3 regions of the Rhizobium sp. N731 genome follow, and region 2 is predicted to be linked to each of the others. Evidence: predicted binding sites of a transcription regulator. Region 2 holds the regulator's gene; each other region holds the start of a gene.
What was found. Region 2 encodes PhoB, which activates phosphate uptake and scavenging genes when phosphate is short. Its sites were predicted from a motif close to TGTCATNNANCTGTCAT; they were not measured.
Positions count from the first base shown of each region.

Region 1: AMK02_RS00815 (DUF1045 domain-containing protein) is a predicted target of PhoB. The motif match lies at 1,564-1,580, and genes of this name have one in related genera.
Region 3: AMK02_RS04895 (DUF47 domain-containing protein) is a predicted target of PhoB. The motif match lies at 1,406-1,422, and genes of this name have one in related genera.

Region 1 covers NZ_CP013601.1:172,017-176,226, reverse strand. The annotation lists gene phnE (phosphonate ABC transporter, permease protein PhnE) at 1-179, shown strand, start outside; gene phnE (phosphonate ABC transporter, permease protein PhnE) at 187-1,530, shown strand; gene AMK02_RS00815 (DUF1045 domain-containing protein) at 1,672-2,367, shown strand; gene AMK02_RS00810 (alpha-D-ribose 1-methylphosphonate 5-triphosphate diphosphatase) at 2,381-3,520, shown strand; gene phnN (phosphonate metabolism protein/1,5-bisphosphokinase (PRPP-forming) PhnN) at 3,517-4,113, shown strand; partial or broken gene AMK02_RS00800 (GrpB family protein) at 4,132-4,210, shown strand, end outside.
Region 2 covers NZ_CP013601.1:543,067-547,276, forward strand. The annotation lists gene pstA (phosphate ABC transporter permease PstA) at 1-437, shown strand, start outside; gene pstB (phosphate ABC transporter ATP-binding protein PstB) at 452-1,267, shown strand; gene phoU (phosphate signaling complex protein PhoU) at 1,312-2,025, shown strand; gene phoB (phosphate regulon transcriptional regulator PhoB) at 2,186-2,869, shown strand; gene AMK02_RS02705 (GcrA family cell cycle regulator) at 3,230-3,763, opposite strand; gene AMK02_RS02710 (aspartate aminotransferase family protein) at 4,188-4,210, shown strand, end outside.
Region 3 covers NZ_CP013601.1:995,560-999,769, reverse strand. The annotation lists gene tldD (metalloprotease TldD) at 1-216, shown strand, start outside; gene AMK02_RS04905 (GNAT family N-acetyltransferase) at 233-724, shown strand; gene AMK02_RS04900 (NUDIX hydrolase) at 757-1,137, opposite strand; gene AMK02_RS04895 (DUF47 domain-containing protein) at 1,510-2,151, shown strand; gene AMK02_RS04890 (inorganic phosphate transporter) at 2,151-3,164, shown strand; gene AMK02_RS04885 (pyrophosphatase) at 3,181-3,486, opposite strand; gene AMK02_RS04880 (D-alanyl-D-alanine carboxypeptidase family protein) at 3,561-4,210, opposite strand, start outside.

The sequences.
Region 1 (4,210 bases), 370 kb from region 2:
GCGCCGTCGGCGGCGGCGGCATCGGCGAAGAGCTGAAGCTGTCGATCTCGCGCGGCTTCGGCGCCAAGACGGTGGCGCTCGTCCTGCTGCTGTTCGTGACGATCGTCGCCGTCGACCAGTTCTCCGCATGGCTGCGCCGCCGTCTCGTCGGCGAGCACGCTTTCCTCCTGCAACATTGAGGCCGCCATGACGGTGATCGACGCCAACCGCATGCACGAAATCGAAGCGCGCTATCCGGAATATTTCCACCGCTCGTTCCGCCAGCGTTTCGGCGGGCTGATGATTGTCATCGCGACGCTGCTCTACGGCCTTTACGCCGTCTGGTTCTTCGACCTGCCCAAGCTTCTTGCCGAAGCCCACTGGGAGCGCGTCGGCATCTATCTCAGCCAATGGGTGAGCTACGATGTCCAGCCGGACCTCCGCATCCAGGAGGACGGCTCGATCGAGGTGCGTTATCCCCGCTTCTCGCCGCTCGGCGATAATCCGCATCCGGACTGGGTGGTCAACAATCCCGACGGCAGCATCACCGTTTCCGTCAGCGGCACCGGCCGCAGCGTCACCGTCTCGAAGAGCGAAACGATCGTGACTGCACACGGCGTCAGTGTGCCCGTCGACGTTTCGAGCGGCGCGCCTGAGGTGGTCGGGCCGGTGCCGAGCTGGATGACGGTCTATGACGACAACGTGCTCGCGGATCTCGGCTTTGCCGGCGACGTCAGCATTTCCGTCGACCGCGTCAAGGTCCGTAAACGCTTCCTCGGCTGGGCGAATTTCATCTTCGACACGCAATCCTCCTTCTTTGACAAGCCGGTCGGCGAAGTCATCGGCCTCATCGTCTCCGGCCCGCGCATCAAGCCCGACCAGACCAATCTGTCGCTCGCCTTCGATGACATCTGGAACAACAGCGAATGGCAGCATGGCGACGTCTGGACCAAGCTGTTCCAGACGATCGTCATGGCCTTTCTCGGAACGCTGCTCGGCGCGCTCGCCGCCTTCCCGCTTGCCTTCCTGGCGGCACGCAACATCACGTCGAACCGCATTTTGAACCAGATCCTCAAGCGCTCATTCGATTTCCTGCGCTCGGTCGACATGCTGATCTGGGCGCTGTTCCTGACCCGCGCCTTCGGCCCCGGGCCGCTTGCCGGCAGCGGCGCGATCTTCCTCACCGAGACCGGCACCCTCGGCAAGCTTTATTCCGAGGGACTCGAGAACATCGACAACAAGCCGCGGGAAGGCATCAAATCGACCGGCGCCCAGACGGTGCTCGTCCATCGTTACGGCATCATGCCGCAGATCGTTCCCATCTTCGTCAGCCAGACGCTCTACCAGTGGGAGTCGAACGTGCGCGGCGCCACCATCATCGGCGCCGTCGGCGCGGGCGGCATCGGCCTCAAGCTCTGGGAGGCGATGCGCACCAACGCCAACTGGGAAAACGTCGCCTATATGGTCATTCTGATCCTGATCGTCGTCTTCCTGTTCGACGCCGCTTCGAACGCGCTGCGCCACCGGTTGATGGGCACGAAGACGCACTGATCGATCGATGAGGGGCGGTGGCGGCGCTGCCGCCATCATCATTCTGTCACGGAAATCTTTTAGCCGGGAGCCTGCTTGCGGTTCGCCGCCAAATCACTGCACATTGCCCTCCCCGTTTCGATGATCCCCAGGATAAAAGCCTTGCGCTACGCCCTCTATTTCTCGCCGCCGAAGGAAGATCCCCTGACCGGCGCGGCTTCGCGCTGGCTCGGCCGCGATGCTTTCACCGGCGAAACCTATCCTGCACCCGACCATGAGACACTCGGTGCGGCAGAGCAGTTCGAGCTGACCGCCGACCCACGCCGCTACGGCTTTCACGCGACGATCAAGGCGCCGTTTTCGCTTGCCGCTTCCGTCACCGAAAAGGATCTCATGGCCTTCGCCGAGGAGTTTGCCGCCCGGACCCCTGCCTTCGAGATTCCTCAACTCGTGCTCGGGCAGCTCGGCCGTTTTTTTGCCCTTGTTCCGGCTTCTCTTCATCAACCTCTTCAGGATTTCGCCGCGAAGGTGGTAAAATCCTTCGAGCCGTTCCGCGCGACGCTTTCCGAGGCCGATATCGCGCGCCGCAATCCGGAGAGGCTCAGCGACAGCCAGCGCGCCAATCTGCAACGCTGGGGCTATCCTTACGTCATGGAGGATTTCGGTTTCCACATGACGCTGAGCGGCCAGGTGCCGGAGACACGTGCCGAGACGATGAAAACGGTCCTGGCGGAGCGTTTTTCCGGTTTCACCGGCCGGCCGCTTTCAATTTCCGGCCTCGCCGTCTTCATCGAGGAGAGGCGCGGCGCCCCGTTCAAAGTTCATTCCTGGCTGCCGCTTTCCGGCGCCAAAAGCTGAAAGACCTGACGATATGAGCAAAGAGACCGTCTTTTCCAACGCCCGCATCGTTCTGGAGGACGACATCCTTTCAGGATCGATCCTCATCCGCGACGGCAAGATCGCCGACGTCTCCGAAGGCAATTCGGTAGCCGGCGAAGATTTCGAGGGCGATTACGTCATTCCCGGCCTTGTCGAACTGCATACCGACCATCTCGAAGGCCATTACCAGCCGCGCCCGGGCATCCGCTGGCACAAGACCGCTGCCGTCCAGGCGCATGACGCCCAGATCGTCACATCGGGCATCACGACGGTCTTCGACTGCCTGCGCATGGGCGCGGACGAGGACGGCGGTTTCGAACATGGCGAGATGCGCGAGATGGCCGACGCCATTCAATCAGCGGAGAAGGAAGGCCGGCTGCGCGCCGAGCACCTCATCCATCTTCGCTGCGAGGTTTCGGCCGACAACGTACTCGAACATTTCGCCGATTTCGAAAACGATCCGCATGTGCGGCTGGTCTCGCTGATGGATCATGCGCCCGGCCAGCGACAGTTCCAGACGATGGATCAATACATCTTCTACTATCAGAAGAAGCGGGGCCTGAGCGACGAGGCCTTCGCCCGTTTCGTCGCCAAGCGCCAGGCGGAATCGGCGCGCAATTCAACCCCGCATCGCAATGCCATCGCCAAGGTTTGCGCCGAGCGCGGCATCACGGTCGCAAGCCATGACGACGCCACGCTCTCCCATGTCGACGAGGCAATCGACAATGGCGTGCGCCTTGCCGAGTTTCCGACCAGCTTCGATGCCGCCCGGGCATCGCACGAGCACGGCATGAGCGTACTGATGGGCGCGCCGAATATCGTGCGCGGCAAATCCCACTCCGGCAACATCGCCGCGCGCGATCTCGCCGAAATGGGCGTGCTCGACGTGCTGTCCTCCGACTACGTGCCGCTCAGCTTGCTGCACGCACCCTTCATCCTTGCCGACGAGGTGGAGAGCATCACCCTTCCGAAAGCGATCGCGATGGTGACGTCGACGCCTGCCCGCACCGTCAGCCTCGACGATCGCGGCCGGATCGCGACCGGGTTGCGCGCCGATCTCGTCCGTGTCCACCGCTCGCACGGCGTGCCGGTCACACGCTCCGTCTGGCGCCGGGGACGCCGTGTCGCATGACCCCGCACGAACCCCATGCAGCAGCCGGAGCCGAACGCGGCATCATGGTCGTCGTCGTCGGGCCGAGCGGCGCCGGCAAGGACACGCTGATGAATCTCGCTGCGCGGCGTTTTGCCGGCCGCGACAACGTGCATTTCGCCCGCCGCGTCATAACCCGCCACCGTGATGCCGGCGGCGAGGATCACCTTTCCGTCTCTCTCCAAGGCTTTGCCGCCATGGAGCAGTCAGGCTCCTTCGCCGTCTGGTGGGAAGCGCATGGCCTGAGATACGGCATTCCGGCCGAAGTCTCGGTGGCGCTGTCGCGAGGCCACGTCGTTGTGGCCAACGGCTCGCGCTCGGCGCTTCACCGCTTCCAGGCCGCTTTCCCGCGGCTGAAGGTCATCAATGTCACGGCCAGCCCCGACGTGCTCGCCAGCCGGCTGGAAGCGCGCGGCCGCGAGACACACGAGGACATCATGGCCAGGCTCGCCCGCGGCCCGCTGACCGTGCGTGGCGACTACGATGTGACGGAGCTCGACAATAGCGGCTCGCTCGAAGAGGCCGAGCAGAAGATGATCGCGATCCTGGACGGATTGCTGGCCGAAGTGCGCTGACCACGGTAGAGAAGCAGGATGCGCGCCATCAAAGTCGTCGATTACGACCCTTCCTGGCCGCTGCTGTTTGCTGAAATCAGCGTCGAAGTCTCCATCC
Region 2 (4,210 bases):
TCGGCGGCCTGGTGCTGACGCTGATGACCCTGCCGACGATCATCATCGCCACCCGCGCCGCACTGCGCGCCGTGCCACCGTCGATCCGCGCCGCAGCCCTCGGCCTCGGCGCCTCGAAGATGCAGATGGTGTTCCACCATGTCCTGCCGCTCGCCATGCCCGGCATCCTCACCGGCACGATCATCGGGCTGGCGCATGCGCTCGGCGAAACCGCGCCGCTGCTCCTGATCGGCATGGTCGCCTTCGTCGCCAATGCGCCGACGACGCCGCTCGATCCCTCGACGGCCCTGCCGGTCCAGGTCTATATGTGGGCGAACGAGGCCGAACGTGCCTTCGTGGAACGTACTTCGGGTGCCATCATCGTCCTGCTCCTGTTCCTGATCGTCATGAACATGGGCGCCATCCTCTTGCGTCGTCGCTTCGAGCGCCGCTGGTAAACGGAGTAGATATCATGAACATGCTGACGGAAGCTGCAGTTGAAAAGGCGCTGGATCAGAAGATGAGCAACGTCCCGTATAAAATGATCGGACAGGATGTCTCCGTATACTACGGCGAGAAGCGTGCGCTTTTCGACGTGAACCTGAACATCCGCGAAAACACCGTAACCGCCCTGATCGGCCCCTCGGGCTGCGGCAAGTCGACTTTCCTGCGAAGCCTCAACCGCATGAACGACACGATCGAGGGGTGCCGCGTCACCGGCAAGATCACGCTCGACAGCGACGACATCTATGATCCGGATATCGACGTCGTCGAACTTCGCGCTCGCGTCGGCATGGTTTTCCAGAAGCCGAACCCGTTCCCGAAGTCGATCTACGAAAACGTCTCCTACGGACCGCGCATCCATGGCCTCGCCAAGTCGAAGGCCGATCTCGACCAGATCGTCGAGACCAGCCTGCAGCGCGCCGGCCTCTGGAACGAGGTCAAGGACCGCGTGCACGAGTCCGGCACCGGCCTCTCCGGCGGTCAGCAGCAGCGCCTGTGCATCGCCCGCGCCGTTGCCGTCAGCCCTGAGGTCATCCTGATGGACGAACCCTGCTCGGCGCTCGACCCGATCGCCACCGCCAAGGTCGAGGAACTGATCCACGAGCTGCGCGAGAACTACACGATCGTCATCGTCACCCACTCCATGCAGCAGGCCGCGCGTGTCTCGCAGCGCACCGCCATGTTCCACCTCGGCAACCTCGTCGAGGAGAACGACACCGACAAGATGTTCACCAACCCGGACGATCCGCGCACCCAGGACTACATCATGGGTCGCTTCGGCTGATTGCGGCAATCCGAAGCCTTCCCGTTATTCGAGGACAAAGCCCCATGGCATCGACACATATTTATTCTGCCTATGATGATGATCTGAAGTTCCTCTCCAGGCGGATTTCCGAAATGGGCGGCCTGGCCGAGCAGATGGTCGCCGAATCCGTCCGGGCGCTGGTCAACGGCGATACGGCGCTGGCGCAGAAGGTCATCTCCGACGATGTGATCCTCGATCACACCGAGCGCGAGATCGGCGACAAGGCGATCGTCACCATCGCCCGCCGCCAGCCGATGGCCGCCGACCTGCGCGAAATCATGGGTTCGATCCGCATCGCCGCCGACCTCGAACGCGTCGGCGACCTCGGCAAGAACACCGCCAAGCGCGTCATCGCCGTGCAGAGCACCGGCGTTCCGCGCAAGCTCGCCCGCGGTCTCGAGCACCTGTCCGAGCTGGCGCTCGTCCAGCTCAAGGAAGTGCTCGACGTCTATACGACGCGCGCCGCCGACAAGGCGACCGCCATCCGCGAGCGCGACAACGAGATCGATGCGATGTACACCTCGCTGTTCCGCGAGCTCTTGACCTACATGATGGAAGATCCGCGCAACATCACGAGCTGCACGCATCTGCTCTTCTGCGCCAAGAACATCGAGCGCATCGGCGACCATGCCACCAACATCGCCGAGACGATCTACTACATGGCGACGGGCGCCCAGCCGGAAGGCGATCGTCCGAAGGATGACAGCGCCAACACCGTCGGCGCCGCGACGGAATAATCGTTCCGAACGAGCCGCCCGAGCCCGCCGCCCGGACCAGTCACTTGCGTGCGCGCCCGTTCGGGGCGCGCAAAGAGGTCGCAGCCAATTTCTGAATTTGCGCAGGACGCCTGGTTAAATCGTCCCGGTTTAAGGCTTGTGCGCGAGGAGACGGACACGCATGATCCCGAGAGTCGCAGTTGTTGAAGACGAGGAAGCGCTCAGCGTGCTCCTTCGCTATAATCTCGAAGCGGAAGGCTTTGAAGTCGATACCATCCTGCGCGGCGACGAGGCCGAAATCAGGCTTCAGGAGCGCACGCCCGATCTCCTCATCCTCGACTGGATGTTGCCCGGCGTCTCCGGCATCGAACTCTGCCGGCGCCTGCGCATGCGGCCGGAAACCGAGCGGCTGCCGATCATCATGCTGACGGCGCGCGGCGAGGAGAGCGAGCGGGTGCGCGGACTGTCCACCGGCGCCGACGATTATGTCGTCAAGCCCTTCTCGACCCCCGAACTCGTCGCCCGCGTCAAGGCGATGCTGCGTCGGGCCCGTCCCGAGGTGCTGTCCTCGGTGTTGAAATGCGGCGATATCGAACTCGACCGCGAAACCCATCGCGTTCATCGCAAGAGCCGCGAAGTCCGCCTCGGCCCGACCGAATTCCGCCTGTTGGAATTCCTGATGTCGTCGCCGGGCCGCGTCTTCTCGCGCTCGCAGCTGCTCGACGGCGTCTGGGGCCACGACATCTATGTCGATGAACGCACCGTCGACGTCCATGTCGGCCGCCTGCGCAAGGCGCTGAATTTCTCCAACATGCAGGACGTCATCCGCACCGTCCGCGGCGCCGGCTATTCGATGGAGGCCTGAGGCTGAGGGAGTGTGTGGTCGGCGTTCCCGCCGGTGCAGCCTTTCCCAGGCCCTTCATTGCACCGGCGCGGCGTATGAGCGGGCACCACCTCACCTCTGTCATCCAGGCACCACCTCTCCTCTCCGTCATCCCAGGGCTTGACCCTGGGATCCATGCGGCTGGCGCTGCGGGAGGAGCGATGGCATTCAAATGCAGGGAAATTATCGAAGCCGAGTGCCTGGTCGTGGATCCCAGGGTCAAGCCCTGGGATGACGGAATGCGTGGTCGGCTTTGCTGCCAAACACAAAGGTCGCTTCCCCACTCTAATCACAAAAAACGGGCTGCTCGGCCCGTTTCTCACTCTCGACGATGTCGCCCGCTCAGCTGACGCGCGCTGCCGCCCGGCGGCGTTCGTTGATCGGCTGATAGGCAAGCTTCTGATGATAGCTGCAATAGGGCGAATTGTCAGGGGATTCGCAGCCGCAGAAGTGGAAATCGTCCTTCAGCGGATCGCCGACCGGCCATTTGCAGGTGCGTTCGGTCAGTTCCGTCAGGCCGAGGCGGCGGGAAATCGGCACGACCACGTTGCCCTTCGGCACGTATTCCATTTCCTCGACCGTTTCGATCTCGATCTCTTCCTTCAGCATCGTTGCGCCCTGCTGGCGGGTAACGGTGCGGGTGGTGATCCGGGAGGCGTAGTTCGGCGCGCGCGGCGCCGATGTCTGGCGCTTCGGCGTGCGCGCCGCCGTCGCCGTGCCGCCGGCCTTGGCACGACCCGGCAGGTTCAGCCGGTGCACCTTGCCGATAACGGCGTTTCGGCTCACGCCGCCAAGCTGCGCAGCAATCTGGCTGGCGCTCAGTCCTTCGGCCCAAAGCTTCTTGAGTTTCTCGACCCGCTCGTCTGTCCAGTTCATGCCCTGTCTCCACCGTTTGCGTTGGTGATGGCAGAATCCCTCACCGTTGTCCCGGAAGCCTCCGAAACAAGAAACGCTTGATCAATTTTGGTGACTAGTTCCGCCGCATGCAGTCTAGTAATTGAACTTTAACCTAGTGTGAGGCTGACTCCGTGACAAGAGTCGCGGGAATCCGGATGAATCGAATTTCAAGTTTTCCCCAACTTGCTTCCTCTGCGTGTCATTTCTGCAATAATGCCTGTTGAAGGCCGAAAGTGCCCCTGTACAAGCTTGCTGCATACGCTAAGGCCGCAGTTTTGTTGACATTGCAGCGCGAAAAGGAAATAGTACCGCTCGCCGCCGAAAGGCGGCATTTTTGATTTTTCGGACCTGGTTTCGTTAGCCGGAGTCCGTGCAGGACAACACTGAACGGGAGACCCGCGCCATGGCTGAAGCCGCGCCGCTTTA
Region 3 (4,210 bases), 450 kb from region 2:
CTCATCGAGAACGGCAAAGTCGGCGCACCGATCAAGGGCGCCATGCTGATCGGCAACGGCCCGGATGCGATGAAGCGGGTGTCGATGATCGGCAACGACATGAAGCTCGATACCGGCATCGGCAATTGCGGCAAGGCCGGCCAATGGGTTCCGGTCGGCGTCGGCCAGCCGCATCTGCGCATGGATCAGATCACCGTCGGCGGCACGCAGACCTGAGGCTGAGGATTTCATGATGGCAGAGATCGAAATCAGACCTTTTGCCGCCGGCGATGCCGATGACGTGCTGTCGGTGATCCTGCCGATCCAGCGCGAGGAGTTCGGCATCGACATCACAGCCGATGCCCAGCCGGATCTCAGGGTCATCCCGGATTTCTATCAGTCCGGCAAAGGTGAGTTCTGGGTCGCCGTCAAGGACGGCGCGATTGTCGGCACGCTTGGGCTGAAGGACATCGGCAACAACCAGGCGGCACTGCGCAAGATGTTCGTCGCCGCCGAGGTTCGCGGCCGCGAACACGGCGTGGCGGCGCGGCTTCTCGAGCGTCTGTTCGATCACGCCAGAGATGCCGGCCTTACCGATATCTTCCTCGGCACGACGGACAAATTCGTCGCCGCCCATCGCTTCTACGAGAAGAACGGCTTTACCGAGATCGCCAAGGGCGCCCTGCCCCGCTCGTTTCCGCTGATGGCGGTGGACAGCAAGTTCTATCGCTACAAGGTCGGCTGACGAAAGAGCTGGAGCCATCCCGACATTCGGCATCACGCTTTAGGCGGCTTCACCACCGCTCTTTCAACCTTGCCGAGCAAGCTTTTCAGTTCGGGCTCGCGGACGAGAGCAGCGGCTTCGAGCGGCGGGAGCCATCGGCTGTTTCGTTGTTTTTCCTCCGGAAACTTCTCGTCAATTTTTTCGGCTTGCAAGAGATGGACCTGAACGACGGAAGGAACGCGCTCCCCGTTGGCCAGCGTCTTGATATAGGTGTAGAAGCCAAAGGGGCGCTTCCTGGCCTTACCCTTCACCCCGGCCTCCTCCCAAGCCTCGCGCTCGGCAACCTGGTGGGGTGCGAGCTTCGCAATAGGCCAGCCCTTGGGAATGATCCAGCGGCCGCTGTCGCGCGACGTGACCAGGAGGATATCAACCAACGCCGACTTTTCGATAACAGATCGCCGCAAACTGCTCGATTGCTTCCCCCCTCAAGAGCTGATCGGTCGCGCCTGCCAGCCGGCCGAGATAGGATCTAGCTTTCTTCGGCATTGGCTTCAGCCGCCGCCGGCCGGCCATCATTGGTGGCGGAAGCCGTGGTAATCTCCTGAGCGATAGATCAAGCGTGAAAAAGAAGCTTGAGACGCTGAACAAGGTTGGGGGCGCCGCCAATGTTCCTCAACTATATCTCTACTTCAAGGGCGGCGCCGTCACAAATCTGTCATAAACTGAAATTCACCCCTATCTCTTCAATGGGATACGGTTTAGGACGGCTTGCGCCTATAGCGCAGACCAAAGATCACGAGGTGTCCATGCTGGGTTGGTTTCGAAAGTTGATGCCGCGCGAAGACCGGTTCTTCGTCCTTTTCGAACAACATTCCAGAACGATCGTCGACGCCGCACAGGCTCTGGACAGGTTGCTGTCGGGCATAGAGATCGATCGTCAATGCGAAACGATCGTGCGGCTGGAAGATCAGGCCGACGATATAACGCGCGAAGTCATGCAGGCCGTCCGGCGGAGCTTCATCACGCCTTTCGATCGCGGAGATATCAAGGATCTCATCCAATCCATGGATGATGCGATCGACATGATGCACAAGACCGTCAAAACCATCCGGCTCTTCGAGCAGACCAGCTTCGACCCGCGGATGCAAGAGATGGGCAAGACCGTTGTGGAGGCTGCCAATCTCATTGCCGAGGCCATTCCCTTGCTTGATCGCATAAGCGCCAATGCGCCGCGGCTTTCTGCCATCGTCGAGCAGGTCACGCGGGTGGAAGGTCGCTCCGACGAGCTGCACGAGCAGGGGCTCAAGGATCTGTTTCGCCGGCACGGCGCCGGCAATGCAATGGCCTATATGATCGGCAGCGAGATCTACGGCGAGCTGGAGAAGGTGGTCGACCGTTTCGAGGACGTCGCCAACGAGATCAGCGGCATCGTGATCGAGAATGTCTGATGGATGCCGCCCTTGCACTTCCGCTTCTTGTCGGCCTGATCGGCATCGCGCTGCTGTTCGATTTTCTCAATGGCCTGCATGATGCGGCCAACTCGATCGCGACAATCGTCTCGACACGGGTCCTGAGGCCGCAATATGCGGTCTTCTGGGCGGCATTCTTCAATTTCATCGCCTTCCTGTTCTTCGGCCTGCATGTGGCCGAGACGCTCGGCACCGGCATCATCGACCCGGCGATCGTCACACCGCAGGTGATTTTCGCGGCCCTGATCGGCGCCATCGTCTGGAATGTCGTGACCTGGATCTTCGGCATTCCCTCCAGTTCATCCCATGCGCTCGTCGGCGGGCTGGTCGGTGCGGGCCTTGCCAAAACCGGCTTGAGCTCGATCGTCTGGAGCGGGCTTCTCAAGACTGCCGCCGCCATCGTCATGTCGCCGATGATCGGCTTTCTCCTGGCACTGTTCCTGATCCTCGCCGTGACCTGGACCTTCATCCGGCAAACACCCTTTGCAGTCGATCGGTCCTTCCGTTTCCTGCAATTCGTGTCGGCGTCGCTCTATTCGCTCGGCCACGGCGGCAATGACGCCCAGAAGACCATGGGCATCATTGCCGTGCTTCTTTACTCGCAGGGCTATCTGGGTGGCAGCTTCCACGTGCCGCTCTGGGTGGTGATTTCATGCCAGGCGGCGATGGCGCTCGGCACCTTGTTCGGCGGCTGGCGTATCGTCCATACGATGGGCTCGAAGATCACCCGGCTGAACCCGATGCAAGGATTCTGCGCCGAAACGGGCGGTGCCTTGACGCTGTTCGGCGCCACCTGGCTCGGCATCCCCGTTTCGACCACCCATACCATTACGGGCGCCATCATCGGCGTCGGCGCCGCCCGGCGCGTGTCCGCCGTCAGGTGGGGACTTGCCGGCAACATCGTGATCGCATGGATCATCACCCTGCCGGCCGCGGCGATAATATCGGCGCTTTCCTTTTGGCTGGTGACCGGCTTGAGCAAAATCTTCTGATGTCGCTCCCGATTTCTTACCTGCTCGGCTGAAACCGCCACTTCCGCTCGATCGCGGCGGCGAGGTCGATGTCGTTACGGCGAGCAAACAGCATGAGGTGACCGAGCAGGTCGGCAGTCTCGTCTGCCAGCTCGCGCCTGATATCCTCAGGAGAGCGGCCCTTCGCACGGCCCCGACCGGTCAGCCGGTTCCAGGCCTGGGTGAGCTCTCCCATTTCCTCCTGCAGTTTCAACAGGAACCAGTCGGCATCTCGCTCGATGCCATTGGCGGCGACATGGGCAGAGGAAGCGGCTTCGAACTGGTCGGCGAGACGGCGCAGCATCAATGTTCTCCTTTTGTTTATGGAGGAGACGCTGATTCCCGCTGCTTGTCCAGAGTGGAATATGGCGGCCGCGATTAGCTGTGATCGGGCAGCAGCATGCAATCATAGGAACGCTGTTTCAGCGCATCGCAGGCGGAGGCGGCGGCGTCCCTGCTGGCGAAACCGACGAAGCGGGCGCGATAGATCCTGTTCGCCCCCTGCCCGACAGCCTCGGTATAGGGTGAGGCGGAGACCAGCGGCGCGCCGCCTTCCGACTGTGCCTGGGCAAGAAGCGCCCGCGCCGCATCGGCGCTCGGCGCCGCTGAAATCTGGATCTGCCAGGTTCCGTCGGCTTTCTCGGCCGAAGCCTTGCCGGTCTTGCCGGCATTCAGGATCTCGTCCATCGCGACAGGACGCTCCAGCGGCACGACGGCGTCATCAGCATAAGCCAGGCTCTTCGCTGCGAGATCTTCGTCAGGGCGCGGCGCGTTCGCCGGCACCGGAACATCGGAAGCCTCGGCGGCGGACGCGACTTCGACCGGCTCCCTGGCGCCGACGCTCGCCATCAGCCTGGCGCCGCCGGATGACGAGGCGCGGCCGAGATAGCGGTCGAGCAGTGCCTCCATCCTGGCATCGCGGCTGCGGGCGGTGCGGCCGCCGAGCACGACGCCGACGACGCGGCGGTTGCCGTCCCTGACGGCACTGACGAGGTTGAAGCCCGACGCGTTGGTATAGCCCGTCTTGA